Regions from separate parts of the uncultured Rummeliibacillus sp. genome, predicted to be linked through region 4. Evidence: riboswitches for the same ligand, from Rfam matches in the RefSeq annotation. Region 4 holds a riboswitch; each other region holds the start of a gene.
What was found. Region 4 has a riboswitch for cobalamin ahead of Q0977_RS03535 (Ig-like domain-containing protein). Riboswitches for the same ligand answer to the same signal wherever they lie in the genome.

Region 1: linked by a shared signal. The riboswitch ahead of Q0977_RS11540 (hypothetical protein) and the one ahead of Q0977_RS03535 (Ig-like domain-containing protein) in region 4 are both predicted to bind cobalamin.
Region 2: linked by a shared signal. The riboswitch ahead of Q0977_RS06035 (ABC transporter substrate-binding protein) and the one ahead of Q0977_RS03535 (Ig-like domain-containing protein) in region 4 are both predicted to bind cobalamin.
Region 3: linked by a shared signal. The riboswitch ahead of cobT (nicotinate-nucleotide--dimethylbenzimidazole phosphoribosyltransferase) and the one ahead of Q0977_RS03535 (Ig-like domain-containing protein) in region 4 are both predicted to bind cobalamin.

The regions. Positions count from the first base shown of each region.
Region 1 is NZ_CAKQBI010000016.1:49,242-57,025, forward strand. It holds gene Q0977_RS11495 (PTS transporter subunit IIC) at 1-692, shown strand, start outside; gene Q0977_RS11500 (hypothetical protein) at 886-1,407, shown strand; gene Q0977_RS11505 (twin-arginine translocase TatA/TatE family subunit) at 1,506-1,709, shown strand; gene Q0977_RS11510 (DMT family transporter) at 2,057-2,995, opposite strand; tRNA gene Q0977_RS11515 (tRNA-Phe) at 3,107-3,179, opposite strand; tRNA gene Q0977_RS11520 (tRNA-Ser) at 3,184-3,276, opposite strand; tRNA gene Q0977_RS11525 (tRNA-Gly) at 3,281-3,355, opposite strand; gene Q0977_RS11530 (PH domain-containing protein) at 3,535-3,915, opposite strand; gene Q0977_RS11535 (M20/M25/M40 family metallo-hydrolase) at 4,021-5,625, opposite strand; gene Q0977_RS11540 (hypothetical protein) at 5,949-6,158, opposite strand; cobalamin riboswitch at 6,338-6,520, opposite strand; gene Q0977_RS11545 (YdhK family protein) at 6,625-7,236, opposite strand; gene Q0977_RS11550 (reverse transcriptase-like protein) at 7,377-7,784, opposite strand, start outside.
Region 2 is NZ_CAKQBI010000006.1:132,102-139,885, forward strand. It holds gene Q0977_RS06020 (transglycosylase domain-containing protein) at 1-609, opposite strand, end outside; gene Q0977_RS06025 (DUF1934 domain-containing protein) at 935-1,375, shown strand; gene argS (arginine--tRNA ligase) at 1,372-3,039, shown strand; cobalamin riboswitch at 3,877-4,067, shown strand; gene Q0977_RS06035 (ABC transporter substrate-binding protein) at 4,179-5,141, shown strand; gene Q0977_RS06040 (iron ABC transporter permease) at 5,138-6,133, shown strand; gene Q0977_RS06045 (adenosylcobinamide amidohydrolase) at 6,136-7,611, shown strand; gene cbiB (adenosylcobinamide-phosphate synthase CbiB) at 7,613-7,784, shown strand, end outside.
Region 3 is NZ_CAKQBI010000020.1:15,788-23,571, forward strand. It holds gene Q0977_RS12520 (bifunctional 2',3'-cyclic-nucleotide 2'-phosphodiesterase/3'-nucleotidase) at 1-694, shown strand, start outside; gene cobT (nicotinate-nucleotide--dimethylbenzimidazole phosphoribosyltransferase) at 863-1,912, opposite strand; cobalamin riboswitch at 1,990-2,170, opposite strand; gene Q0977_RS12530 (isochorismatase family protein) at 2,294-2,929, opposite strand; gene Q0977_RS12535 (isochorismate synthase) at 2,972-4,156, opposite strand; gene Q0977_RS12540 (2,3-dihydro-2,3-dihydroxybenzoate dehydrogenase) at 4,170-4,952, opposite strand; gene Q0977_RS12545 (MFS transporter) at 4,979-6,313, opposite strand; gene Q0977_RS12550 (4'-phosphopantetheinyl transferase superfamily protein) at 6,310-6,987, opposite strand; gene Q0977_RS12555 (MbtH family NRPS accessory protein) at 6,995-7,201, opposite strand; gene Q0977_RS12560 (non-ribosomal peptide synthetase) at 7,185-7,784, opposite strand, start outside.
Region 4 is NZ_CAKQBI010000003.1:149,171-156,954, forward strand. It holds gene Q0977_RS03520 (ABC transporter ATP-binding protein) at 1-990, opposite strand, end outside; gene Q0977_RS03525 (energy-coupling factor transporter transmembrane component T) at 963-1,844, opposite strand; gene Q0977_RS03530 (DUF4430 domain-containing protein) at 1,856-2,788, opposite strand; gene Q0977_RS03535 (Ig-like domain-containing protein) at 2,870-4,447, opposite strand; cobalamin riboswitch at 4,606-4,790, opposite strand; gene Q0977_RS03540 (transcriptional regulator) at 4,931-5,089, opposite strand; gene panF (sodium/pantothenate symporter) at 5,267-6,715, opposite strand; gene Q0977_RS03550 (YhdT family protein) at 6,715-6,981, opposite strand; gene Q0977_RS03555 (PTS transporter subunit IIC) at 7,448-7,784, shown strand, end outside.

The DNA.
Region 1 (7,784 bases), on a different contig from region 4:
TTGTTCAATTTATAGGGGTAAAATTAAAGGACTATACAATTTTATTGATGCCAACACTTTCTATTTTTATCCCTGGTTTAATTGGTTATGTATTATTGCCTTACGTAAAAGCTGGTACTGGTGTAATCGGCACTGGCATTCAACATGTAACTACATTACAACCCGTTGCAATGGGAGCAATCATTGCTGTTATCTTCTGCTTACTAATACTGTCCCCTCTTTCTACTGTAGGTGTAGCAACTGTGATCATGCTTTCAGGAATAGGGTCTGGTGCTGCAAACTTAGGGATTGTTTCTGCAGGTGTCGGTTTGTGCATAGCTAGCTATAAAGTAAATTCTCTTGGAACAGCTCTTGCTCATGTACTCGGCTCACCTAAAATTCAAATGCGTAATTTTTTCATGAAACCTAAAATGGCTTTTCCTATGCTAATTACAGCTGCCATATTAGGAGGGTTAGCTGGAATTTTCAACATTCAAGGTACACCAATGAGTGCAGGCTTCGGTCTATCAGGTTTAATCGGTCCATTAAACTACATTAATTTGACAGCAGATGGTTGGTCAACAACGAATATTACAATTATGGTGACTATGTTCTTTATACTTCCGATACTCTTAAATGTTGTTTTACTAAGATTGTTTGAACATAAATTTAAGATGATTGAGGCAAATGACTATAAAATATCAATCGAATAATCTTTTTATAATATAATGTGATTTCATATGGAGCTAGTTTTACGAATACTCAGTTATTGATATTAGTTCACTAGTTCCATTATTGTTTATCTTTTGTTCTTTAAAACTCAAATTATTTCCAATCAAATATCTATCATATAATAATAATATTTGATATAATGATGGAATGAAATAATTGGAGGATTTTTTACATATGAAACAGAGTGAACTTCGTAAACGCATGCTTCGCAATGAAGACAAAATGAAATACCTAGATGCAGATTTACGTGTACTGCAAGCAAAATTTGATATTGAATATACACGTTTCTTAAAAAAAATTGGTTTAATCGATTATGATGATATTTTTGAAAAGAAAGCAACTATAGGAAAACTCTTTCAAGACCTACCCGAAAGTAGCCCCATTAAAAAAGCCTATCACAAGCATTTCAAACATTTTCTTGCTGAGATGTTTTTCAATCTATCAATCGAAAACAATCATTTTAAAATAGAAGTATTTATCAATAATGATGAATATATTGTTTTAGACGAAGATAAATCAAAGATTAAGCCTTTAATCGGTGATGTTCATAAAGCAATTGAAGAAATTCAAGCTGAATATATGGCTATTCAACAAAAATTTGTTGATTTACGTTATGATTTAATGCAATCTGGTGAAGAATTAGTGAAAGAAAAAAATATTCTCCAATCAGAATTAGACAAATCGCAACTAAACTAGTAAATTCTGAAAATACTGTTTGTTTCACTTTTTCCGTTTAGTAATATACAATATTTACGGAAGAATATCATTTATTTTTAAATTAAGGAGGGTTTCTTATGGGACTTGCAAGCATCGGTGTGCCCGGATTAATCGTTATTCTTGTAATTGCATTGATTGTATTCGGACCTTCCAAACTACCACAAATAGGTAAAGCTGCTGGTGATACTATTCGTGAATTCAAAAACTCTACTCAAGAGCTTAGAGACGATGTATCAATAACAAAAAAATCTGACGAAAATAAATCCGATTCAGATAAATAACTTTTAAGAGGCTGTCTTGTAAGTAAAATACTTACGGACAGCCTCTTCTTATAAATTTCCTGATGAATTCTACCATTACTTATGAAGTAAGTCATGGACCTAAGGGTATTAACATTAGAGTTCAAGTTATAATTGATGGAGAGAAATTTAGAAAGCAATAAAAATAATAAATTAGCTTATGAATTTTTGATGAATAAATTGGTTTCATGCTTTCCCCTGAAAGATTATATCTTTTCTTTATTGCTTTATACATTTACTTCTGATAATATTAAGCCACATAGTTATTCATTTACATTTTATATCATATTAAAAGAGAGAATTCGAAATGAATTCTCTCTTTTAAAGTTTTATATGTGATTATTTTCTTCTGTTACAGAAATCCCTTTTAATTTCTTCGGCTTTTTTGCTGATATGAATATAGTACTCAATATGCAAAAAGTGCCAATCCATTCAGGAATTCCAAAAGATACATGAAGAAATAGCACTGATAAGATAGATGCAGTAAGAGGTTCCACACATGCAAGTACACTCGCTACTGTCGGTTTTACATATCGAAAACTTTCAAGAAAGAAAAAGAAAGCTAAAAGTGTGCCAAATATGATAATATACACAAAACTGGAGAATGACAAAACAGACCATGTTCCCTCGAACTTCCATGGTGGATGAACAAAACTAAAGGCTATTCCACCAATTAGCATCCCCCACCCTACTACAACAGTAGAACCGTATCTCGCTAATAATTTTACAGGGTGCAAAGTATAAAAAGCCAATGCAAATGCTGATGTAATTCCCCAAAACAACGCTTTACCTGATATAGACAAACCTGTAAGTTTACCGTGAGTCACTAATAGGATTGTTCCTAATACAGCCATCAATACAGCTATAGCTTCATATTTATTTGGGAGCTTGCGATTTCTACCAACGACATAAACAACAATTATTACTGGCGATAAGTATTGTAAAACTGTTGCAGTTGCAGCATTGCCGTATTTAATTGCTGCAAAATATGTATATTGTACTGCGACCATGCCCGCTATACTAAATAAAAGGATACTAATCACATCATGTTTACTTTTCCATATAGACCAGATACGTTTATGTTCTTTACGATAATTAAGAACTAACAATAATAGACCAGCTAATAGCAATCTTTGATCAACTAACCACTCTATACTAAATCCATTCTCCTGAACTAAAAATTGAGCTAAAGTTCCAGCTCCAGCCCAAAAGATCGCTGCCAACAGAACCAAAACAATGCCTTTAAACTGACTGTCTTTTTCAGTCATCTAATTACCCCCGAAAACCATTATCAAAATCATTAATGATTATTGTATCATCTATAATTCTTTTGACAATAGAAAAAGAGATATCCAGTTTACTTTCTGAATATCTCTTTATGGGTCGGGACAGAATCGAACTGCCGACACTTAGAGCTTCAATCTAATGCTCTACCAACTGAGCTACCGACCCAGTATGGAGGAGGAAGAGGGATTCGAACCCCCGCGCGGTTTGACCCGCCTGTCGGTTTTCAAGACCGATCCCTTCAGCCAGACTTGGGTATTCCTCCATTTTGGAGCGGAAGACGGGGATCGAACCCGCGACCCTCACCTTGGGAAGGTGATGTTCTACCACTAAACTACTTCCGCAAAAAATTTTTTTATAATAGTTATTGTAACACTATTATTAAATTCATGCTAATTTTCTATCTCACTCTCTTTCTAAGTAATGTTTAAACCACAATAGTAAGACCTTGTAGTAATAGCAAGGAAGCTTACCATTCACAGCAGAAAGCTTCCTCTATTATAGAAAAATATATTAATTCGACTTATTCTTTTAAAACATAAGCTGCTAATACACTTTGAATTTTATAAATATCTGATTGTTTAGTGAACCTCTTCTCGATTGGTTCACCACTATTAGACAACCAAATTTTTAGTTCTGCTTCAAAATCAAAAGTACCAGCTGTCTCAATGGAGAAGTGTACTACGCTTCTATAAGGAATAGAGTGATATTCTATTTTCTTTCCTGTTACCCCTTGTTTATCAATCAATATTAATCGTTTATCTGTAAAAACAAAGAGGTCTCTAATTAACTTATATGCTTGCTCAACTTTTTCATTTTTCGCAATTAGATCTTTTATCTCAGAATGAATAATTTCTTTGCTTACTTCTGTCGCATTCCCCATCAAATTATCAAATAATCCCAGTATAGCTCCTCCTGTTCATATAAAATGAAACTTCTATAATCGGTTAATGCGAGAAAAAATATATGCAGATTAGATATCTGTACAATAATATATGCTGAAATTTCATTATTCTACAACTTGTGAATTTTTACTTACATACTTCAGCAATTCATAGAGTAATACCGGCATTTCCTCAAATGCACTTTTAACATGTAAACGTTCCGAAATTTGATGTGCATCTTTCCCAAACGGCCCCACATTAAGGACTGGAGCTGAAAACTTCGACATTTCTTCAAATGGAATATCATACGTTTCTCCCCAAACTGGTGAATTTTTTTCATATGTCTTCCAATCCTTAACAGCTTGAAATTGACAGTAACTCAAATCACAAATCCCATTAAAATAATGGATTTGTTCAAGAGGAATATTGAACTTTTTTGCTTCTTCAAGGAGTAAGGAAACCGCGCCTTGTATCAGGGAATCTTCTGATGAATTTACAGGTGGATAATATGGTGGTGCAAACAGTAATACTACAGCTGGCGCTAATTCTTGGCAGCGTATCATCAATTGATCTGCAATTCGTAATGACTTTTCACGATCGTCAAATGTGTCATTCGATAATATAGATTCCTTTAATTCTTTTACCTGCTTTATACCCATTTTATTAACTGCATACGTATATAATTCTTCAAATCGAACTACACGAATCTTGCCAATTGTTGAAACGCCTTGTTTCTTACAGATTACCTCGTAACGTGTTTGACACTTTCTCATAGCCTCTTTCGCTACTTCTTCGAATAAGTTCATGATTTCTCCGGCACTCCGCTTCATGAGGAAAACATTGAACATCGAAATGGCACGATAGGGTGTCTGTGTAGAATATTGTTCTTTTAGATCGGTTAACTTCAGCGAAACTGGAAGAGGGGTTTGTTCACCAAAGTCTTCTTCTAGAAATTTTTCATTCCATTCCATTTCTGCTGTTAGAAAAGCACTCATAAAAGGTGCAGTCATCCCTTTTAAAGGTTCTCCTACATGCGTCTCTTTCCCATAGAAAAGTGCTGCAGGCATAATCTTTCCAATTGAACCAGAGTAAACATATTCTTTTAAATCAGTTGGACCTTGAGAAAAAGAAGGTTCACTATTTAAAAATAATTTAATCTTCAAATTTTCTTTTTCTTGTAATTCTGATATAAGTTTCACTGCTTGTCGCATGCCTGCTGAATTGACTTCTTCATCAGGTACAGTAACAATTAGTAGATTAATAGGCCATTTTTCCGCAATAGCTCTTTCAATGATTTGCATATGTAGTGCTAAGCCGATTTTCATATCCATTACCCCTCGGCCAAATAAGTAATCCCCACTTACTAAATCTTTTTTGGCAGATTCGTTTAGCATACTTGGATCTGCCTTAAAAGCATTCGTTAACACTTCAGGCATAGTTGCTATAGGAATAAATGAACTGTACTCTTCAATTTGTACTGTATCAAAATGACTAATTAAAACTACAGTTTCATTTACATGTGAATTTTTGTATAATGCTGAAACAACTTGTCTCCCGCGGTCAACATCACAAAGTTTTAGATAAGATGGGTTTTCCTTAAAGTATTGAAGTTGCTGTAATTTTGCTTTTAGTTTACTTGAAAATAGTTGTTCCCCTTTTGTCATTGTCTGACTTTCCCAACTGACAAGCTCACAAAGGAGCGAACGTAATTTCTCTGGTGTATTCCACATCATTCTTCCCACCATCCTTTGGCATTATTAAATAGCATCTCCTATAAATAGGTAATCTTATATTTTGAATATACGTAAGTTTTTATATATAGTCAATGTATTAAAACCTAACATATTAAAAAATTCCTTTAACAAAATTATCAATCAAACAAAATAATATAAAAAGCGCATTTATTTTTTATTTAAATGTCAGGTAAAATAACATAAATCGGAATATAAAACTAAAAAGCGCATGGAAACAATCTTCTATGTTTTCATGCGCTTAACTATATTATTATTTCTAAAAAAGCCTATAAAATTTAAAATTTCAAAAAGTACTCAAATTAATAACTTCCTATTATTTCATGTTTAACATTTAAATAAGCGTAGTTAATATTTAAATACTGTTCACAATTTTCTTCTATCAATTCTCGTGTAATCTCTTTCAAAGACATTGATTTAGAAGTCCCAACAGATATCATTAGTTGCTGCTTCATCTTTTGTTCATACATGGTGACAATTTCATGATTCATCGTTTTCTCTCCTTTTCTCATAAAAAAACACATCCGTCAACATTTAGAAGGATGTGTTATGAAAAACTTGCTCTCTTATACGACTTCGACCATAGCAAAATAAGCCCTCTAAAAAAGGGAGAACTTTGCGGTTTTGTCGTACAATGAGCATGCAGAAGATATTCTGTCACACTCTACACCTCCTATCCTCGTAGGTTATATGGCTGTACTCGAAAAAAGGCAGGTCTCCTGGCTTATCTTCTCTGCTCATCGCACCTTCCCGTTTTGACAGTGGTTTTTGCGATTTGCTCTGAATTACAGTTGCGGGACAGCGTCGGATTCTCACCGATCTTCCCTTTTAAACAAATCAAAAAATGATTTGTACCCTTTTTCTTCTTATTCCGTTTCTCTCATTATAACATATTGTTATTAGTAGATTATATAATCTATCTTTATCACAAAAAAAGAAACTTCTATTTAAAATCTCATAGAAATTTCTTTTAATTTTTTATATATTTGCTACTAGTTCACTTTCAATCAACCATTTATGATTTTTCACTTCATTCCCACCAGTAGTTGGCTTATAGTTGACCATGTAAACTGTTGTGTGAATTCCAGATTCAATTGTAGCAATAGCACCCTTCATACCTGGCAAATGGTCTGCATCAAGGGTCACTTTCGCTCCTGGTTGTAGAATTTTACCGGCTGCTTTTTTTATTTCTTCTTGAATCACCCATTTGTGATTTTTGACTTCTTTTCCACCAGTAGTTGGTTTATAACTGACTGAGTAGGCATTAGTCTCATATGCACCAACAATCGTTCCTTTTGCTCCATTCATGCCAACCATATGATTGGCTTGAACGATTACTTGACTTCCTACTGGATACGTTGGATTTTTAGCTTTTTTAATATCTCCTAAAACTACACCAGAATTGTTATGATTCATATGATTATTTTCTTCTGTTACAGTTTGTTTGTCATCTAAATTTAAATTATCATCAGGAGCTATATCCACATTTTTGTTTACATCAATATTTTCTCCCTTTAAAACATTGCCACAGCCAGATAATGTGATTAACGCTGTGAATACAAAGATGATTATTTTCATTTTGTTTTTCATGCTGTTTCCTCCAAGTTTCACTTATATGTTCACGCAATATCGGACTTATACTCTTTGAGAAAAGTATTCCCGATATTCCATTCTTTAAACAATAGAAGAACGCAATAAAAAAATTTATAGAGAAAAAATTCTAATTTCTATCAATCATGTTCCAATATTAATTCTATTTGTGCAATAATTTCTATACCATGTATCGCTTGAGTTGCTAGTCGATCAGCTTCTACATTCAACTTTCGAGATACATGCTCATATTCTGCTTGGATGCCTAGTTCTTTTAACTTATTATCAATTCTGTCAGCCCAACTCATTAACTCTGGTTCTAGTACTGCCCATTCACCACTCATTTGGTTAATAACGACTTGCGAATCACCGATAAATCGAACATTCGTATTCTTAACATTTAATAATTCTAATTCTGTAATACTTAGTTGAAGTGCTGCATATTCGGATTCGTTATTCGATTTCAACCCTACTGTTTGTGCATTTTTTCTAACCCGAAACGGCTTGCCATTTTGCTCAAAATAGATGGCACAACCTAAACCTGATAT
Region 2 (7,784 bases), on a different contig from region 4:
CTCTGGAAGAGTTAGATCTTTTGCTGATTTTGCAAAATAATATCTACTTGCAGCCTCTACACCATACATTCCGTGACCAAAATATACGGTATTTAAATAGCCTTCTAATATTTGATCTTTACTATAAAAAGTTTCTAAGCGATAGGCATATAATGCTTCATTTATTTTTCTTAACCATGTTTTATCATGTGATAGATATAAGTTTCTAGCATATTGTTGTGTAATTGTGCTAGCACCCTCGACTTTTTTCATTGCCTTTATATCCTTAAATAAGGCACCGGCAATTCGTGTATAGTCAAATCCGTTATGGCTATAAAAGTCTTGGTCCTCCGTGGCAATAAGCGCCTTCGTTACAAAAGGAGAAATCTCATCTAGATCTACCCAATATCGACGCTGTTGTGCAAATTTATCTCCTAATTGTGCTCCATCTGCATCTAAGAAAACAGTTGCTTTTGGAACCGTCAAGGAAGGCGCACCTGTAATTTGCGCATATATTCGAAGTGATAACAGGGCAGATGTAACTGCTGAGCCACATACGATAACCCAAATGACGATTTTCTTTAGACGTTGTTTTCTTTTCCGTTGCCGTTGATGTTCAGCTCGGTTCATCTAATCGCTTCCTTTCACATTGATGAATCTAGTATGTGAAGTCTTTAGATAAACTAAACGAAGGAAAAACACTAATTTTGTCGAAAAATTAGAAGTTTGCATCCATATCATTATTTGAGAGATGTGGGTAAATGTCTGGTTTAGAGTTTTATATTCATTAGGAAATTGTTTTCTATTGGAATAGTATCGAGAGTGAGCGAAAACACTCGTGAGTAAATCGTATAATCACAAAAATGTCCTATATTCATGTTGTATCTTGAAAATAGGTATATTCCTATCCTATAATAAGAAGGTTATATTAAACGGAAAACGGAGGCGTCTTAAAATGTCAGATGTATTGACAGCACCCGTAAAAATAAAAATCATAACAACGATTATCCAACCAGGCACAGAAACTGAGAAATTTGAATTGTGGTCTGAAGGGAAAATAATGCAAAAGAATGATCAAATCTATTTGCAATACGAGGAAATACAAGAAGATCAACGTATGAATACGACTCTTCGTTTTGGCCAAGAAGATGCCATTATTATGCGTAATGGTGATGTGAAAATGCGAATGCCTTTTGTACTTGGACAAGTAAGAAGAGGTCATTATAATAGTGAATATGGTCAATTACCTATTGTAACAAAAACGAAAGAAATGAAATTTGAACCGTCCGAAACTATTCAAAACGGTCGATTTTATTTGCAATATGAACTAATAATCGGTGAACAATCTGTCGGAGACTATTGTTTAGAACTGAACTATACGGAGGGAAACAAATGAACGCAGTAGAACAAGTTCAACAATCTATTAAAGAAGCACTTGTAGCAGCAATCCAAAAAGCAAATCTTGTAGAGGATACAAATGCTTTGAACATCCATTTAGAAACACCAAGAAACAAAGAAAACGGCGACTACGCAACGAATATTGCGATGCAACTAACAAAATTAGCAAAAAAACCACCTCGTGCAATTGCTGAAGCAATTTTAGAAAATCTTGAAACTGAAGGCACAAATATTGAAAAAATTGATATTGCAGGACCTGGTTTTATGAATATTATTTTACGCAAAGATTACTTAGCTGAAGTAGTGACAACAGTTCTTGAACAAGGTTCTAACTATGGACGTACAGATGCCGGTAAAGGTGAAAAAGTTCAAGTAGAATTCGTCTCTGCTAACCCAACTGGTGACCTTCACTTAGGTCACGCTCGTGGTGCTTCTGTTGGTGATTCTTTATGTAATGTTTTAGATTTCGCAGGATTCAATGTATCACGTGAATATTACATTAATGATGCAGGTAACCAAATCACAAAATTAGCAAAATCTCTAGAAGCGCGTTATCGTGAAGCGCTAGGTTTAGATTTTGATATGCCTGAAGATGGCTACCATGGTAAAGATATCATTATCATTGCAAAAGAACTTTCTGCTGAATACGGTAAAGACGTATTAGAAAAATCTGATGAAGAACGTTTTGAATTCTTCCGTGAACATGGATTGAAACATGAATTCGGTAAACTTCAAAAAGACTTAAAAGACTTCCGTGTAGATTTTGATGTTTGGTTCTCTGAAACTTCTTTATACAAAGAAGGAAAAGTTCAAACTGCATTACAAAAACTAAAAGAAAACGGTCATGTATTTGAACAAGACGGCGCAACATGGTTCCGTTCTACTACATTTGGTGATGACAAAGACCGCGTATTGATCAAAACTGATGGTTCTTACACATATTTAACTCCTGATATCGCATATCACGAAGATAAATTACGTCGTGGTTTCGATAAGCTTATCAACATTTGGGGAGCTGACCACCACGGTTACATTCCACGTATGAAAGCGGCTATCGAAGCACTTGGTTATGATCGTGATACATTAGAAGTAGAAGTAATTCAAATGGTAAACCTTCTACGTGATGGTGAAAAAGTTAAAATGTCTAAACGTACTGGTAACGCAGTAACTCTTCGCGAACTTGTAGAAGAAGTAGGTTTAGATGCTGTTCGTTATAACTTTGCAATGCGTGCAGGCGATACTCATTTAGACTTTGATTTAGACTTAGCTGTAAAACAATCAAACGAAAACCCAGTGTACTATGCACAATATGCACATGCACGTATTTGCTCAATCTTACGTCAAGCATCAGAAAAAGGCTTTGCAGCTTCAACTGAACATCTTGATACATTATCATCTGAAAAAGACATTGAAGTATTGAAAAAAGTTGGAGACTTCCCACAAGTCGTAGCGGATGCTGCTCGTGTACGTGCGCCACACCGTATCGCTAACTACATCCAAGAACTTGCTGCAACATTCCACAGTTTCTATAATGCAGAAAAAGTTTTAGATGAAGAAAACAAAGAACGCTCTGAAGCACGTATCGCATTAATCACAGCAGTACGTACAACATTAGCAAACGCACTAAAACTAATAGGCGTATCAGCACCAGAAAAAATGTAATATTAAGTGCTGAGGGCGCTCGTTCAGCTGCGACAAGCGCTGGAGGGCTCGAATCGAAAGCATGTTTTCAGCTTTCGACCGAGAGACCGAAGCGACTCGAGCAGCTAGCGCCCGAAGCCGGATAAAGTTAAATGCTGAACGCGTCCGTTTAGCCCCGACAAGCGCTGGAAGGCCCGAATCAAAAGCATGTTTTCAGCTTTTGACCGAGGGACTGAAGCGACCTCGAGGGGCTGGCGCGAGAAGCTGGATAAAATTAAATGCTGAGGCGGCTTGCTCAGACCCGAAAATCACAAAAGCTTTCGAATCGAAAACGTCATTTCAGTTTTCGACCGAGAAAGCGTTGTGACTCGAGGGACTAGCCGCAGAAGCTGGATAATTTAATTGCTGAACGCGCTCGCTAAGAGGAAGATAGCCTAAAAGCGCGACATCGTGTCGCAACGGCTATCTGACCCATATCCTGTGGGCTCCCGATAAGCGCTGGAAGGCCCGAATCTCAAAAAATAAGCAAGGGCATCGTATATTTTGTGTGAAAATATGCGATGTCCTTTTATTTTGCTTAGCTTTTTTACGTAGGAAAGAATTAGGGGACATGTAAGCTCCATCTACTAAAATTACTCAATCGAAAGAAAAAATAAGAGATACATAGCTTCAAGTATAAAATTACCGAGAGTATAAAGTTAGGAAACTCGCGCCCTGTTTAGCACAACTCAGGCACCAATTAGCACAACTCATAAGAATTATACCCCCACTCAACAGGTCAAAACTATTCCGTAAAACTTTAATTATTTTAAGGTACCTTCCATAAAAACAAAATATTCGGTATAATGATAGACAATTCAATAGTTAAAAAAGTACGGTTCTTAACATTCGGTAAAATGTTAAGTGAAAAGGGAAATCGGTGAAAATCCGATGCGGTCCCGCCACTGTAAGTGTGAGTAACTCGTATAATTGCCACTGAAAAATTTTCGGGAAGGCACGAGAAGCGTTGAACACAAGCCAGGATACCTGCCGTATTTAAAGACACCAGTTTAACTACGAGGATAGGATGGGTGCCAGTATATTTAATATTTACTGGATTCATGATGCCTCTCGAAAAAATAGAGAGGCTTTTTATTTTGCTGAAGGAGGCACTTCGATCAATGAAAAGAATATGGCAATTAGCAATAATGCTCACAATGGTATTTGCTTTACTTGTAGGATGTGGACAAGGAGATTCGCAAAAATCATCTAGTGACAAAACAAATTCTACGCAAACAACAAAAAATACGTCTACATATCCAATGATGGTAAAAGATGCACTCGGTAACAATGTGGAATTTAAAGAAGCCCCTAAAAAGATAGTTTCTTTAGTCCCTAGTAATACAGAAATATTATTTGCGCTAGGTTTAGACGACAAAATTGTAGGTGTAACTGATAACGATAACTATCCAGAAGCTGCTACTAAAAAGGAAAAAGTGGGCGGCATGGAATATGATATTGAGAAAATACTAAGTTTAAAACCAGATGTAGTGTTTGCCCATGAATCCAATGCCAAATCAGTAGAGGCAGGATTACAACAACTAAAAGATGCAGGAATTACTGTTTTTGTAGTAAAAAATGCAACAAACTTTGAAGAAACATATAACACGATCGAACAAATTGGCCAAATTACAGACAAAGGGCAAAAAGCAGATCAAATTGTTGAAGATATGAAAGCAAAAGTACAAGAAGTTCAAGATAAAGTAGCAAATGTGAAACAACGTTCTGTTTTTGTAGAAACTTCAGATGAACCGGAAATTTATACAGCAGGTAAGGATACATTTATGCAAGAAATCTTAGACCTAGCAAATATCAAAAATGTTGTAGATGATCAATCAGGTTGGTTTAAAATCGATTCAGAGCAAATTGTTAAACGTAATCCAGATACAATGATTGTAATGGAAGATTATGTTCCGAATATCGTAGAAAAAGTAAAAAAACGTCAAGGATTCAATAGTATTACAGCAGTCAAAAATGACGCAGTTGTACAAGTGAATCAAGATTTAACAGCTCGGACAGGCCCTCGCCTTGCTGATGGTCTAGAAGAAATAGCTAAAGCAGTTTATCCAGAGGTATTTAAATGAGGAAAATAGTAGTGGGGTATATTGTAGCCATATTCATCTTGTTACTGAGTATATGGCTCGGTATATCTGTAGGTTCTGTAAAGGTACCACTAAGTACGTTATGGGATACAGAAGCTGATGAAATGGCAACAAATATTTTATGGAATATTCGTATGCCACGTGTTTTATTGGCTGGACTTGTTGGAGCAGCATTAGCAATTGCAGGTGCTGCTTTTCAAGGCTTATTAAAAAATCCACTTGCTGATCCATATACGTTAGGAGTGTCATCAGGTGCCTCAGTAGGTGCAGTGATGACGCTTTTTTTCAATATTTCAGCCCCTATTTTAGGGATATTCACTTTACCTACATTTAGCATGGTAGGAGCAATGCTATCTCTATTTGCAGTGATTGGATTTGCTAAATTAGTTGATCGTACGATGAAGATGGAAACACTTATTTTAACAGGAATAATCATGAGTTCATTTTTAAGCGCTGTTATATCATTAATGATTGCGCTAACAGGAGAAGAACTTCGACAAATAATTAGTTGGTTGATGGGAAGCGTATCGATGCGTGGGTGGCCTTATGTGAAGATGGTATGGCCATTCATCCTTATAGGGGCATTGATGTTATGGTTTAATCGCCGTGAGCTAAATGCTATGTTGTTTGGAGAAGAGAGGGCAAAGTATTTAGGTGTTAATGTGAAAAGAAGTAAACTTATGCTTCTACTTGGGGGTTCAATGTTAACTGGTTCGGCGGTCGCGGTTTCAGGAACGATTGGCTTTATCGGACTAGTTGTCCCACATATGACTAGATTACTATTTGGTGCAGATCATCGTCATCTATTACCATTATCTTTTATCAATGGAGCATCATTACTGATTGTATGTGACTTGGTTGCCCGTATAATCATTGCACCAACAGAATTACCTATCGGTGTTATAACATCCTTTATTGGCGCGCCGGTTTTTGCTTATATTTTCTTCCGTCAACGTAGAACGAAGGGAGCATAGGAATGCTTAATGTAAAACAACTTAGTGGTGGATATGATCCTAAAAAACCTATTATAAAGGATATTTCATTTAAAGTAGAAAAAGGGCAATTTGTTGGCATTTTAGGCCCTAATGGAAGCGGGAAATCTACACTTATAAAAGTAATTAGTGGAATACTTGCTGAAACAAGTGGTTCAGTTCTGATTGATGGAAAGAATCGTAAAGACTATTCAACGAAAGAATTAGCACGCAAAATGGCTGTTTTACCTCAGTTACATGCACATGCCTTCTCACATTCAGTTCGTGAGACTGTATCAATTGGTCGTTATCCTCATCAAAATAGTTGGTTTCAAACATGGTCAAAAGATGATGAAGAGGCAGTTGCTACTGCAATGGATCAAACAGGGATTACACAATACACAGATCAACAATTGGATTTTCTTTCCGGTGGGGAGCAACAAAGGGCGTTTGTTGCACAAGCTTTAGCGCAGCAAGCCGATTTACTACTATTAGATGAACCAACTAATCATTTAGATATCGAACATCAACGGAAACTGATGGATATGATTCGACATGAGGTTGTGTATCATGATTTAACGGTGATTTCGATTTTTCATGATATGAATTTAGCTTCACTATATTGTGATCAATTGATTTTACTTGAAAATGGACAAATTAGCTCTATTGGTGAACCACATGAAGTATTAAAAGAGAAGCATGTGATGGAGGTCTACCATACAAAAGTTTCAAGCTATCCACACCCTGTGATGCCGAAGCCACAGGTAACGTTAATCCCTGATTTTCAAGAAGAAGGGCAAGCATCAATGACCATCACATCAAAGCAAATAAAGGTTAAAGATGAATTTGTGGAGTTACAAACAATGTTTCCGTTAAAAACAATTTCTTCAGCTGTTCATAACGCAGGTTTTGGATGGTTTCAATCATTTATCAATCGTTCAGTTGATAAGAATTATATGTGTGAGAATGCGCATGAAGAACTAAAACAGTATCTTGAAAAACACGGCTTTTCACCATCTAATACAGTAGCCATGATGACTGCAGTTGCATCAAAACACGTCGTAATCAGGGAGTATTCGTCTCAAGTAGGCAGTATTGTAGTAGCGGTTACAGCAGGTGTAGGGAACGCAGTAGATGTTTCACAAGCTTATAAACGTGTTGAAACAACTCATGTTGGGACGATTAATACATGGGTGTTCGTCAATGGCACTTTAACAGATGAGTCCTTTATGCAAGCAATGATTACTGCAACAGAAGCGAAAGTAAAGGCATTAGCAGTAGAGAATATTCAAGATAATATATCTAATACAACTGCAACCGGCACATCTACAGATAGTGTTCTTATTGCTGCTACACAAAACGGTCCCTTTTTTGAATATGCAGGAACTATTACAGGGATAGGTAAACTAATTGGCCGTGGGGTATTTGAAACAACTCGCATTGCACTACAAGACTATAAACGTGCAAAAGGGGTGTTGTAAGATGCTGGCACATTTAATCGCCTGTACGCTTGGGGTAGTACTAGATCGTTTTATCGGTGATCCGCCCAAAATGCCGCATCCTGTAAGATGGATAGGTAATCTAATTCAATGGCTTACTATTCACTTGAATAAGGGCAAATTTCGAAAGTTAAAAGGATTACTTCTTGTTATGA
Region 3 (7,784 bases), on a different contig from region 4:
TATTATTAACAAATCTGCGGAGATTAAAACAGTATACCAAAACGACTACACACCAGATCCACAAGTATCCGCGATTATGAAAAAGTACGCGGATAAAGCTGAACCGATTAAAGCACAGGAAGTTGGTGCTTCAACAACATTCCTTGAAAAAGGATATCCAACTGTTACAAGGAAAAACAGTGATATAGCTTTAGGAAATTTAATCGCTGATGGTATGAAAAATGCTATGAATGCAGATTTTGCCTTAATGAATGGCGGTGGAGTGCGCGCTCCATTAAATGCTGGTAAAGTTACTTTCGGCGACTTATTTGCCATTCAACCATTTGGCAATGTTCTTAATAAAGTTAAACTCAGTGGCGCGGACTTACGCGTTATACTAGATGAACAAATTACTGCAAGAGGTCTTGATTATCATGTTTCTGGCTTCAAATACACTTACACGTATGACGATACAACAAAAGCCGGAAAAGTAGTCGATATTATTTTGCCAGACGGCAGTAAAATTGACCCAACAAAAGAATACACAGTTGTCGTAAACAACTATATGTATGGTAATATCGATACTAGTTTTGGTGCACTTTCTAAAGACATGGAAGTTGGACCAACTGACTTAGATGCAACAGTTGAATTTGTAAAAACATTATCTTCTCCATTCGAGTATAAAGTGGAAGGAAGAATTCAACGAGTAAATTAATATTTTAGATTAAGAGATTTAAAGGCCGAGGCTGTTCCATTACGGGATAGCCTTTTTTGCAACAATATGTATTTCAATGCGTCTTTCAATCCTGTTGAATTAGAAAAGCTGCCTTGTTCTATACAAAGGCAGCTTTCAGGCATTCAATGCTAATCACGAGATGAAATTTTATATTTCCATCCCTACTTCTTCAAAGGTTGGCATGTTTTTCATCATGCTGCATGCTGCATCGATGATTGGAAAAGCTAATGCTGCTCCAGAACCTTCACCTAGACACATATCCATTTTGAGCATTGGTTCTTTGCCTAGTAGTTCACTAGCTTTTTTACCACCTGGCTCATCTGTTGCGTGAGATGTGATGAGATAATCCTTCACTTTCGGTTCAATCGTTGTGGCGATAAGTGCGGAAGCTGTTGAAATATAGCCATCAACGACTACTGGTACTCGATTGGCAGCTGCTGCAAGCATAACCCCTGCCATACCACCAATTTCTAATCCTCCAACTTTTGCTAGTATATCGATTGCATCAGTTGAATCTGGTTGATTTGTTGCAATGGCATTTCGAATCACTTCTATTTTACGGGCTAAACCGCCATGTCCGAGACCTGCCCCTCTACCTGTAATTTCTTTTGGATCACAACCCGCCAATACCGATAATATAGCAGTACTTGGTGTTGTATTACTAATACCCATTTCACCTGTTCCTAACAAATTCACCCCATTTTGAATTTCTGCATTGGCAATTTCAATCCCTACTTCTAATGATTGAATGGCTTCTTCTTTTGTCATAGCTGGCCCTTTTGTAAAATTGGCAGTACCTCTTCTAATTTTACGATTAATCACGCCAGCATCAGTCGGAATATCCACTTTTACACCAACGTCAACAGTGACAATTTTTGCGTTTGAAACTTTTGCAATAGTCCCTACCCCTGTGATTCCTTTTGCAATATTAAGAGTTTGCGCAAATGTTACTTCTTGTGGATTACTTGTAACGCCTTCTTCGTAAACACCGTGATCTGCAGCCATTACAATAATCGCTTTTTGATCAATCGCTGGGAAAAGTTCTCCTGTAATCCCTGATAATTGTATAGCTAGACTTTCTAATTTGCCAAGACTATTAGGTGGTTTAATCAAATTATCCACTCTTTGTCTTGCCTTTGCCATCATTTCTCCATCAAGGTCTTTAATTTTCCCAACAGTTTGTTTTAGTAAGTTCATTTTTCATCTCTCCCGAATAAAATTAAAAGCCTGCAGTTTATTTGTATTACAAATAAACCGCAGACTTTTCCATCATCTGTGTCAACAAGTATCAAGGCAGGTCTCCTGGCTCAGGGTCTACATTTGAATAGGCCTTCCCAGACATTGTCCAGTGGCATTTTCGTTCAAACTTTCCTCTACAGTGGTGGGTCCGCTGAAGATTTTCACTTCATTCCCTATTCTCCTTTTGTAAAAGGCACCTTGTACTTTTATTGAATTTTCTATCATTATGATACTCGTAGAATGTTTGTAAATCAATATTTTTTAGAAAATATTATGTTATCCGAGTTATAATTTATTAGTTTTTTTCACAAGGCTTGAAATATATTATGTCTGCAACTTTTATAGCTCTTCCACTAACTGATTTGTTGAGATGGTCGTTGAACATCTTTCGGCTGCATATCGAATTGCCATTTGGTGATCTTCTCTTGTGAAATCTGCAACAGCATCTTTTACAAAGAATGGTTTTATATCATACATAAAAGCATCTGCTGCTGTTAGTAAACAGCCAATATGTGCATATACCCCACAGATAATAAGCTGATCTCTTCCCCAAGTTTTCATCAAATCTTGTAATTCACTTTTTTTGAATGCACTATAACGCCATTTAGTTAACACCATATCATTATCACTTGGAGAAAGTTGAGAAATAATAGCTGTTTGTTCTTTCTTTTCTTCAAGACCGGTGCCCCAAAAATCCGTTAGAAGTGCACGATCTTCAGCCTTTTGGTTTCCAGGTTGAGCAGTGTAAATAATCGGTATTTTTAGTGATTCACATTTTTCTTTTATTTTTTTAATATTTGCAATTAACTCAGGTATAGGTGATTGCTGTTGATCATAATAGTTAAGAAAGTATTGTTGCATATCATGTATAAGTAAAACTGCCTTGTCAGCTTGTGGTTTCCAGTGAACTTTATTTTCTATATCAGATTTCGGCATTTCATATGATTTAATCTTTGGTATTGACAATATAAACACTCCCCTATATATAGATAAATTTCTAGATTCAAACCATGACTATTAAATTTCTTCCTTTTGTATCCCCATTGCATGTAGCATCGTTTGGAATTTTGCTCCCGTTTCATTCTTTTCATCTTGTGGTACTGAGGACTCAACAATTCCAGCTCCAGCATAAACTGTGATATGTTGTTCTTTTACTTGGGCACAACGTATTGTGACTATCCATTCACCATCACCACTAGCCTCCATATATCCTACAATCCCAGTGAAAAAGCTACGATCAAATGGCTCAATATCTTGAATCAATTGAAAAGCTTCTCTTCTTGGTTCTCCACAAACCGCTGGTGTTGGATGAAGAGCACTTGCTAGAGTTAATGAAGAAATTTGTGGATTTAAAAGTTCTCCAGAAATGACTGTTGATAGGTGAATCATTGAATCCGTATATAAAATGGAAGGATGATTTGGTACTTCTATTGTTTTAAAGAAAGGTTTTAATTCTCTACATACCATATCAACTACTACTTTATGTTCATGCAAATCTTTCTCTGAATTTAATAAGCTCTCAGCTAATTTTTGATCTTGTTCTTTGTTATGTGTTCTTTTTCTAGATCCCGCTAGAGGATTAGCGATTACGGTATTGCCACTTTTGCGTATTAGAAGCTCTGGACTAGCCCCTACAAGTGTAGCTACCTCTTTATCCCCCGTATTTATAGCAAAGGTGTATCCTTTTGTATTGCTTTTCGCTAAAGACTCAATCAATAAAGGTACACTTACTTTTCCTTCAGATGAAATGTCTAATGTTCTAGCGAGTACCACTTTTTTAAGGGTTGTTTCATGAATATGTTGAACTGATTGTTGGACCATTTTTTCAAAAGTTTTGCCGGAAGGTACTTGTTCAATTCTTTTTGCACCTTTCATACATGGCGAAACAGTCAACTCCTTATTTAACGATTTGCTATCAAATATTAACGTTTCTTTCGGCACTATTAAAGCTGGTTGTCTTGTCGTATCAAAAGGTATAGCACCAATAACTACCGGCTTTTCCTCTCCATTTTCAACAATGGTGGACAGCGCATTTTGAATAGCTGATTCCAAATCATTAAAAGTACAAGGCTCATCTACTTTAATCTTCTTCTTACATCCTCTACCCAAAATTGTTTTAATCGGTGTCTTTAAAAAGCTATCTCCTTCTTGATAGGATCTAATAAGTTCTGATAATTCCTTCTTTTCTTTGGTCACTTTCATATACCGCTCCTCCTTATGCATTGGCCCCTAATGTAGCTCCACCATCAACGACAATGTTGCTCATAGTAATATGATTTGAATACTCAGATATTAGAAACAAAATAACCCCAACGATATCAGAAGGCTTGGCTATTTTTCTTAAAGGAATTCCTACTTTATAATTTTCAAGATTTCCTTCAATTACTTTTTGTTCACTTGACTCATCCGTCCAAAGAGAAGTCTGCATGTCTGTATAAGTTGAACCAGGTGATACGATATTGCAGCGAATATTATAAGGTGCCAATTCTAAGCCTAAACTCTTCATATACATGATAGTCGCTGCCTTTGAAGCACCATAAGCTCCTATTCCAAGTCGAGGCACCGAAGCAGCATTTGATCCAACAGTAACAATGACACCTTCCTTGCGCTCCTTCATCATACGACTTACTGCCTGTGTCACATTGAATACGCCTTTTACATTAATATCAAACATATCGTCCCATTCCTGTTCCTCAAGATCACAGAGATTCCCTTCATGAAGAACACCCGCAACATGGATTAAAGCTTGAATCGCTCCTATTTCATTTTCCACTTGTTGAACGATGCTTTGAACTTTTTTTCTATCACGGATGTCTATATGATATGTGTGAATTTTCTTGCCTTTTTCTAACATTTTATTTTTACTTTGTTCCAATGCATTTTTGTTATAATCTAGAACTACTATGTCTTCAAAAAATTCCGAAACCTGTTCAACAACTTCTCCACCAATTCCTTTTGCTCCTCCGACAACTAACACAACTTTTCGCAAGATTAACACCCATTTCTATTGATTTAATAATACTGTTATTTCGAAATTGATATTTCTGTTGGTAACGAAACATATTCTTTCGTCTTTTTTAATGGCATACATGCATAAGCTACAAACGCTAAAAACGCAGGGATTGAAAAAACGATAAAACTCCAGTAGCTTTGTCCTTCAGACGATAGTAGTAATCCTCCAATAGTTGGACCAACTATCGCACCTAATCGGCCTACCCCAAGCGCTGTTCCTAATGCTGTAGATTTCATATTGGGGGGGAAATAAGTTGAGATACAAGCATTATTAAGATTTTGTGCTCCAATCGAAGCAGCACCGCAACAACTGATTAAGAGGTACAAGACTAGATTGTTCGGATTAAACGCAAGGCATATTAAGCTGATTCCTCCCACTAGATAAAACAGCATTAATACTCTTTTTGAACCTATTTTATCTGCAATAACACCTCCAATAATTGATCCTATAATGGCACCGATATTTAGGCAAAGTAAAAAACTTAAACTGGACGATAATTTAAATCCTGAAGCAACCATGATCTGTGGTAACCAAGTCGTCAATCCATATACTAATAGAAGTCCCATAAAACAAATGATCCAAAAGAGTATCGTTACCCTTGTTCTTTTCTCTTGAAATAATCTCTTAATCGGTACACCTGTCGTTTCCATTTCTGTGATTAGTACAGACTGATCATTCAACTTATAGGAAGGGTTTAAAACGCTTAATAATGTCTTTGCTTTTTCTTGTTCTCCCTTATTGACCATATAATATAAAGATTCCGGTAGCGACTTTACTATAAAAGGTAATGCTATCATTGGAAGTGCTCCAATATAAAATAAGGATTGCCAACCGTATATTGGCATTAGTTTCATGCCTAATAGCGAAACCAAAATACCACCAATTGAATAGCCGCTAAACATAATTCCAATCATTACATTTCTTATCTTTTTAGGTGAATATTCAGATGTTAACGTAACAAGTAGGGGTGGAATGCCTCCTAACCCTATCCCTGCTAAAAATCTAAAAACTGCAAATTGTGTAATATTCGTAGCAAATCCATTGAAGCATGTAAATATACCGAAAATAGCAATACATGAGACTATTACATTTTTTCTCCCTATTTTATCTGCTACAACACCACAAATAAGAGATCCTATTAAACTACCGATTAATGTTAAACTTCCAACAAAGCCTAGAACGGTTGTAGAAACTCCCCATTCAGCGTGTAAAGTTGGAATGATCGCACCTAATACAGCTAAATCATAACCATCAAATAATATCAGAACGATACACCATGCTAGTACCGTAAAATGAATTTTACCAAATTTACTATTATCTATTATTTCTGAGATGTTAACTTTCATCGGATATTTTCCTCCAAAAAAGTTTTAAGGTATTCAATAGATACGCTTTTCCCTTTTTTATATTTATGCTCATTCTTCATACATATAGACACCGTATAGTGATCGCCAACATAATGACTGATATGGTAGGGTGTAAGAATTTGTGATTGTTCTATACTTCCATTTGAAAGAATGTTAATCTCTTTAAGAGATTTCATCGCCAATCCAGTACCAATAGCTTTTACATAGCTCTCTTTCGCTGTCCAAAATCGATAAAACATTTTCAGTGGTTGATCACTTTTTCCAATCTCTTCAAATTCTTGTCTATTCAAAATAGACTCAAATTTTAAATAGTTCATGTTCTTATGCTTCTCAATGTCAATCCCGATTGGTTGTTTTGAAAAAGCAGCTACAACATAATCTCCTGAATGAGAGACATTGAAATAGAGTGAATTTTTGTTTAGGCATATTGGTTTTCCATAGTTATTTTTTGAGAATCTCAAGTCATTATTTGAGCACTGTAAATTCTTTATCAATTCGATCCTTACTAGCAAATCTGCTAGTAAGGACCGTTTTGAATCTTCTATAAACCTATACTGATCGAGGCGAAATTGTTTTTCTTTCGATACATACTTCAAAAAAGATTGATATTGTTCATCTTTTAGCTCGTTAATATTGAAATATATCCAATTCATATTCGTTCTAAATCAATTGTTCTTTCAAAGATTTTGGTCTTAAATCCGTCCAATTATCGCCAATGTATTGTTGACAATCCTTCTTTTGAGCAGGACCAAATACTAACTTCCATCCATTAGGAATGGCCAAAAATACTGGCCACATTGAGTATTGATCTTCTTCATTTTTTAAAACGATAAATTGTGCGTCTTCGTGATCAAATGGATTGTTCATGATAAACTCTCCCTTTCAATAATTTTTGTAATTCTTTTCCTATTACTTTTAAAGGTTCTGGTTGACACATGTCTTTATGACGACAATTGACAGGATACACCGAAATTGTTCCAACATATGGTTGCCAATCTGATATATCAATAGCTTCAAACCACTCTGGTACTATTGTAGATTGGAACAAATGCATTTCACATGTCGTTCTTCTTGGACTGTGTTTCTTTAGTAATGCGATTGAATTTTGGTAAGTAGTCATTAATCGCTTCATCGTCTCTTCAGATAAACTGGCTAATGCACTACCGTCTTTTTTCAATAAGCTAATGACATTTGATAAGGTTAATTCTCCTTCAACCAATTCCGGATCATAACCGCCTAAAGCTAATAAAGCAACAAGTGATTCCTCAGAAATATTACTTGGTTGATCTTTTCTTTCTTTATGATGTGGATAAGCGTCTAGTATAGCTAGTAAACCAACTTCTTCTCCTGCACTTTCCAGTTGGACCGCCATTTCATGTACAACATTTCCACCCAATGACCAACCCAATAAATAGTATGGAGCAGTAGGTTGAATACGCTTTATATGTTG
Region 4 (7,784 bases):
TATACTGATTACTTCACCAGGATAAGCTTTCAATGAAAAACCTCTTAAAATATCATTTCCATCTGTTTCATATCGAAACCAAGCGTCGGTTACAACTAAAGCTGGCTCCTTATCAATGACAGAAGTTTTTGTTAGATTTTCTCTTGTACTTTCTACAACAAAGTTTTGAGATAACCATTGTCTACCTTCTCGAATCGTTAAAGGTACCTCTGATTGACTATTCAGTGCATGATGGACACGAATAGGGGTAGGTAAACCTAAAAGCATCGGATGAACATTTGAAATTTCTTGCAGTTCCTGAGCAACTACTCTTGGTGTTCCGTTGCAAATAATCCTTCCGCTATCCATTATTACTACTCGATCTGCTATTGGGTAAACTTCTTCTAATCGATGTTCAACTAAAATAATTGTTAAGCCAAAATCTACATTCAATTTGTGTATAGTTGAGATAAATTCACGTGCAGCAATCGGATCAAGTTGAGATGTTGGTTCATCTAAAATGAGAAGTTTCGGTTGCATGGCCATTATAGCAGCAAGATTAAGTATTTGTTTTTGACCTCCAGAAAGTTCCATTGTACTTTTTCGAAACCATGTTTGAATTCCAAAATAATTCGCCATCTCTGCGACTTTCCTGCGAATCGTCATTGTATCAAATCCTAGATTTTCTAAACCAAAGGCCAATTCATGCCAAACTTTATCTGTCACTATTTGATTTTCAGGATTTTGCATGACAAAGCCAATATCAGCTGTAGCCACTCTTTCAGGTAATTCATTTAGTGGTATTCCTTCAAAAAGGATTGAACCAGATGTATCGCCATGTGGGGTGATATCCCTTTTTAAGTGTTTTAGTAATGTACTCTTTCCACAGCCAGAAGTCCCGCATACGACCACAAATTCACCTGCTTCAATAGATAAATCAATATCATTTAATACAGGTTGTTTTGCAAGCGGATAGCTGAAATTTAATTTTTGGATATCAACGAACGCCATTTTATTGCCTCCCAAAGTTCAATCGTAACTGGAATAGCTACAAGTAATGTAAAAGATCCATATAGAAGATAAGAAATCGGATGAAAAGTTATTTCACTGAAAGTAGGGTAAAAATAATAATCGTTATATCCTAAAAAGCTCCCAAACACATTCACACACGCTAATACAAGCATGATTGATAAAAGTAGTCCATCTCTTTTTTCAAATGTAAACAATGAAAAAGTTGAACGCTTCGACATCCCGTATCCTCTTGCTTTCATAGAATCTGCTGTTTCAATTGCATTTTCTAATGCCCATGAAATAAGAATCGAAATAATTCGAATTCCGCATTTAATGCGATGTAATAAGCTTCCTGTAGTAACATCCATTCCAATCGTTTTCTGCGCATGTGAAATTACATGAATTTGATGTTTAAAACGAGGAACCAAGCGCAATGTCAATGAAATGATTAATGCGAATGAAGGTGAAATTTTACCGAATAAATAAAGAAACTTATCCGAAGTCATAATGGTATTGTAGCAACCAAACCAGAACATTACGGAGCAAATCATAATTGACATCGCAAAGCCGTATACGATGGCTTCAATTGTAATAGGGTTATTATCAACATACAAAATAATCAGTTCTCCATCATGGCTAATTAATGGATTGATCAAAGCTGCAACGAAGAAAAATGGAACCATCCATTTTAAACCAGATAGAAACGAAGTTCTGTTCACTTGTAAACTCAATAGAATCGAGAAGATAAGGGATATCATCAAGTATATTGGATGCATATAAAACATAGTCATTCCTACTACTAATAGAAAATAACTAAAAAGAACAATCGGATGATAGTTTGCAAAAGCTTTCAATGTATTTCCTCCTAATACAACCCAATATCTTTCCCTAGATCTACAGTATATTGCCAAATAATTTGGTCTCCATCTTTTACGGTATAACTACTCGAACCTAGACCCGGATTCTTACCGTTTACACTATACATCCATCCTGAAAGTGATCCCGCATCTTTTTCATATAAATGGTTGATCCCTTGAATATAAACACTACCGTATTTGTTTTCTCCAGCCCCTTCATATTCAAATTGAATATGATGCTCTTTTAAAGCCCTTAAGGTTATACTCCAAGCTGTATCATCTTTACTAAGAATTTCATATTTTGACGTAGCAATGATTACGCCATTTTTGGGTACATATTTTTCGCTTTGTAATGGTTTATCAAGTTTTGCAAAATGTTCAGGTTTTAAAAGAGTATCAGCTCTCACTGAAATCGTAACGTATTTTTTCTTTTCTTTAACAACATTTTTGTCAGCCACTTTTGATTCAGTAGTTGATTTTGATGGATTTGTTTTCTTGAATGATGAAGTTTCTTTATTGGGCGATGTTACTGTTTTCTTCTTATTAACTTTTTCCTTTTTTTCGGGCTTTTCTTGATTTTTTGATTTAGATATACTGCTTCTTTCTTTTTCTGAAGTATCACTTTCATTCGCTCGTTGGGTTGCCTTTTGAGTTTTTTCTTTTTGGCTTGATTCATCAGGTAGTTTAATCGTTTCTTTAGAATCTACTTGTTTAGAATCTTCTTGTTTATTTACTTGCTTTTCAGTTTCAATATTTTTCTTATCCGTTACCTTTTCTTTTTCCTTATCCCCATTTATAGGAATTACCTTTTCACTAGACCCTTCCACACTTTTTTCATCTGTATTTTGATGATTGTATTGTTCAACTGTTTGGACTTTACAACCAGCAAGGCAGATTATCGCAATAATTAAAGAAAGAATATAAAAATGTACTTTCTTCAAAATAACACCTCCATATAGATGTCAATAGGGTGTTAGAATTTGTCTCTAACACCCTGGGTTAAAATTTACATTGTTGACTAGTTATTTTGATTTAACAGTAATCGTCTTAGATACACTTTTGTTATTAGCTGCATCCTTAACATAAACCGTTAATTTTGTACCTGTTTTTTGTTTTTTGATAGATAAAGAGAATTTACCTTTCGATGAGACTTTTCCCTTTTGTATTACTTTCTTATTTTTCACAACATAAACGGTTGATTTCACTTCTGCTGTTCCAACTATTCTTGTAGAATTTTTTGTTACCTTTTTAACGATTGGTGTTTTTGGTGCTGTTTTATCAACAACTTTTACAGAGACAGTCTTGCTAGTGTTCTTAGCAAGATCGGTTGCTAAAATTTTTAATGTGGTACCTGCCTTTTGTTTTTTGATTTTGACTGAGTATACACCTTTAAAATCTGCAATGGCTGTACCGATGATTTTAGAACCGTATTTTACTGTAATAGTAGCGTATGGTTCAGTTTTACCAGTTACAGTAGTTTTGTTGTCTGCTAGTGTTTTAACAGTTGGTTTATCAGGAGCTTTTGTGTCATATGCAAGGTTTTCGGCTTTAACATCCGACATATCGTAGAATTTCTTTTCATTATTTACTAGACGATCATATGCTTCTAAAGCACGGTTTGCTTGGTCGGTAGACATATCGTTAGCTATTTTTGATGTAGGGGAGTTTTTAAATCCACCCGATACTTGATCGTATGTAGTCATCAAATTAGAAATAGCCCAATTGTTATTTTTGATAAAGCGAAGATCTGATTTTGGATTAATATTTAAAGAAGTAAGAGCTAGAATTACTTGTGAAATAGATTCTGGACTATCTCCACCGTAGTAGCCATCGTAACCTGCATTTTTATTTAAATTAGCAGATAAATATTTCAAAGCCTTATCAATTGAATCGTTAACGCCGTCTAAAGAGGTGTAGTTTGATAAAGCCGTCGTTACCATTGCAGTTCCATCAACGCCAGGCCATTGCCATGAAACCCCAAATGAACCTGCGTTTTCATCAGTGAATTGATCACTTAATAAATCTTTTATCATTTGCTCTTTTAAATTTGCATATTTTTCATCAGCAGGAAGTTTGTAATTTGCTGAATCAAGAGCATAAAGTACATTATAATTTGATGTTGCAGAGTAAGTTTGATTTTCTTGTTCCTTCAAAACTTTATCCATCATAGTTTGAATTAAATTAAAACCTTCAATATTTGAAGCATCTTTTCCTATTGATGTTAATGCTAGTACTACTTTTCCGTACTTACCTGATGAGACTTCTCTTTCTCCATCGAAGATTTTCCCGTTATTTGCTTTTAGTTTTGAAACAATATTCTTGTAGTAATTTGTATAATAATTTTTTGCAACAGGGAATCCAGTTTGTGCTAAATCAGTTACAACATCTTCATTTCCAAACTTAGCATTTGGGGTATTTTTGTATAGCCATAAAGCTGAGCTCTTTAAAGCTTTTTGGTATTCAACATTTTTCACTGATGCATTTACTTCCTTGTTTCCCTCTGCATGGGCAATAATTGAAGCAGGAAGTTGAGATGTGAGCAATAAACTAGCTAATGAGACTGGTGCAATCCATTTTTTAAAGTTTTTGTTTTTGTACATAAAAATACCTCCATTCATTTGGACAATTAACGCTTAACTGTCTTCTAGAATAGAGGTAATGAAAGCAATACAAATTTAATGTCTTTACATATATATGTAAAGATAATTGGACGTGAAATAAACAAATGTATTTCACAGTTCGATACCTCCCCTCGAAGATCAGAACTAAAGATAAAAGCAGGTCTCCTGGCTTATGTATATTAGAAATTTCGCACCTTCCCAGCTGTTAGCCAGTGGTATACGCGAAGTTCAAATACATTTACAGTAGCGGGGCTGCATCGGATTTCCACCGATTTCCCTATTATCCTATCAATTGATAGGCACTTCTATCTAAAAGTTATGTAATTGTCATCTATCAGTATTTCACATTCTTTAGGTCATGTAAATATTTTTCTAATATTTTTTAAATTTTGACGAAAATAAATAACCCCCTACCAATCATTATATGATCAGCAGGGGGTTTATAAGTCACTCGCGACGGCATCAGTCATTTTGGTCGTTTCTCCTTTTTGAGTATTCTTTGTAGGCATTAAGTTGTTCTTCCGTTAGATGATTGATAAAAAAGTAAAAGTCTTTCGATTCCAATCCATATTCTTGGCATGCGTTACAATATCGTTCATAGCTTTCTCTATACATATCCATTTGTATTTCTCCTCCTGTTATATAACAAATATTATTATTGATAATAATATATAACAGTCTAAAACATCTGTCAACGGAATTTTCTTAAAAAACAAATATTAAAATAAATTTTTATACAATACGTAAACATAAACAAACTCAAGCCCTATTAGTACAATAAAGCTTGAGTTTAAATCTTTAAATGATGTGTTTAACGTCTTTAAATTTAGAACTACTTAGAAGGCTAACTACTACATAACTTACAAGAGATAATAGAATAGAAGTTGTTACTGTATGCATTCCTAAGAAAGTTGTTCCCCATTTTTCGTAAATGAAAATATAACTGACTAAACCTACAATCATGGAAGAAGCTGCTCCATATTTGTTTCCTTTTTTCCAATATAGACCTAATACAACAGGCCAAACAAATACAGATTCTAAGCCACCGAATGAGAAAAGGTTAAGCCATACAAGCAAGCTAGGCGGTTTTAACGCAATAATAATAACCGCTAAGCCGATTAAAGCAGTGACCAAAAAGCTTAGTCTTTTCACTTCATGATCATTCGCTTTTGGCTTAATATAGTTTAGATATATATCTTTCACAATAGTAGAACTTACAAGCATTAGCAAAGCATTTACAGTAGACATAATCGCAGCCATTGGAGCAGCCAAAACGATACCTGCCAAATAAGGTGGTAATACCTTCAATGTTAAAAGTGGCATAACTTTATCACCGATATCAATACCAGGTAACACCGGGCGTGCCAATACCCCTGTTAAATGCATCCCGAACATAACTGTCCCTATTGCAATTGTTCCAATAATGATTGCTGAATGCATACTTCTTGAATTTTTATATGACATTGCTCGTACTGCAATTTGAGGTAAACCAATAACACCAATACCAATTAAAATCCAAAATGTAGATACATATAGTGGCGTTAAACTTCCATCAGCACCAAACGGAGATACTAACTTAGGATTTTCAGCAACTAAGTCGGACATGATATTAGAAACGCCGCCACCAGTAATAATGGTACCAACAAGCAAAATAACACTACCTAAAAACATCACAGTACCTTGTACAGCATCTGTTAATGCTACGGCTCTAAATCCACCTATTATTACATATACAAGGACTACAATCGCAAAAATGAATAATGCAGAAGTATAATTTAATCCGGTTAAAGATTCAATTAACCTTGCACCACCAATCCATTGTGCAGCCATTGAAGCAAATAGGAAGATTATAATACTCAATGCAGAAACAATAACAACGAAATTACTTTTATAGCGTTCATGTAAAAAATCTATCAATGTAATCGCTTTATATTTTCTAGCGATAATCGCAAATTTCTTACCCAGAACCATTAAAACGTAATAACCTGCTGGTAATTGTGCCATCGATAACAGAACCCAACCAAGACCCGTATTATAAGCGACACCGGGCCCTCCGATAAAACTAGATGCACTTCCGTATGTGGCCATCATTGTCATTGCAAGGAGGAATCCTCCCATTTGTCTACCACCTAGAAAATACTCTTGTAAAAACGAATTCGATTGCATGACATGTTTATTTGCCCATATCCCTATTAAAAAGATAATGACTAAGAAAAAGATTAATGGAAGGATAACTTGCCAATTCATCATTGATCGTCACCATCCTCTTCTTCAAATGGTACATCTTTAAAGAAAAATTTTATAATGACCATTAATAAAACAATCATAAAAATTGTGCCAGCTATACAGCTATAGAAAAACCAAGCCGGAAAACCGAATACATATGTATACTCTTTCGGATTTCCTGAACCAAGCCCATATGCAAAGCCAAACCATATTGCAAAATTGACGACTACTAATGCAATACCAATAAGTGCTTCACGATGAGCAACCTTATAACGCTTATCGTTCATATTTTTTCTCCTTCTATTAAATCGAATACTTTACTATTTTACTTATTTGTGAATAAAAAATAAAGTAGCAGTTCCTTCTTAAAATGAATATTTAGTTTACATAATAATATTATTTAGCACTATTCTTCAATTAAAATAACTTACATAAGATTGTAGTTATCAAAAAGTAGATTCCAAAAGATATATTTCCCTCTATATAAGCATAAAAACTTTTAAAAATATATAAGAAACGGCCTATATAAGATTACATTAATACGTGAAGATCTAGCTGTTATACAACTAAATAAGCAAAATGGTTTGAATTGTCAGAAAAAATATTCTCTCATTTTATATATATATTTCTCTATAAAACAGTTTTATTCTAAAATACGTCATTTGTCTATAATTTTTAGAATATTCACTATTGACTGTAACATCAAGTGTTATATAATTTAGTACATTACTCGATTGAATGGAGATTGATATTATGAAAGACTTTTTCAACAAACTATTAACCGGTATGAGTTTGGGAATCATTGTAGCCCTTATTCCAAATGCATTAGTTGGAGAAATTTTAAAATTAATTATTCCATATGTTCCTGTGTTTCAACATATTTTAGACATATCAGTTTTAGCTATGAGCCTATTACCAGTAGTAACAGGTGTAATGATTGGTTTAACATTTAAGTTAACACCTATTCAAACAGCAAGTGTTGGTCTGGCGTCAATGGTCGGAAGTGGCGTTTGGACAATGGGTGATGGCGGTGCTATCACAATGCAAGGTATTGGGGTTGTTATCAATACAGGTATTACAGCAGCTCTAG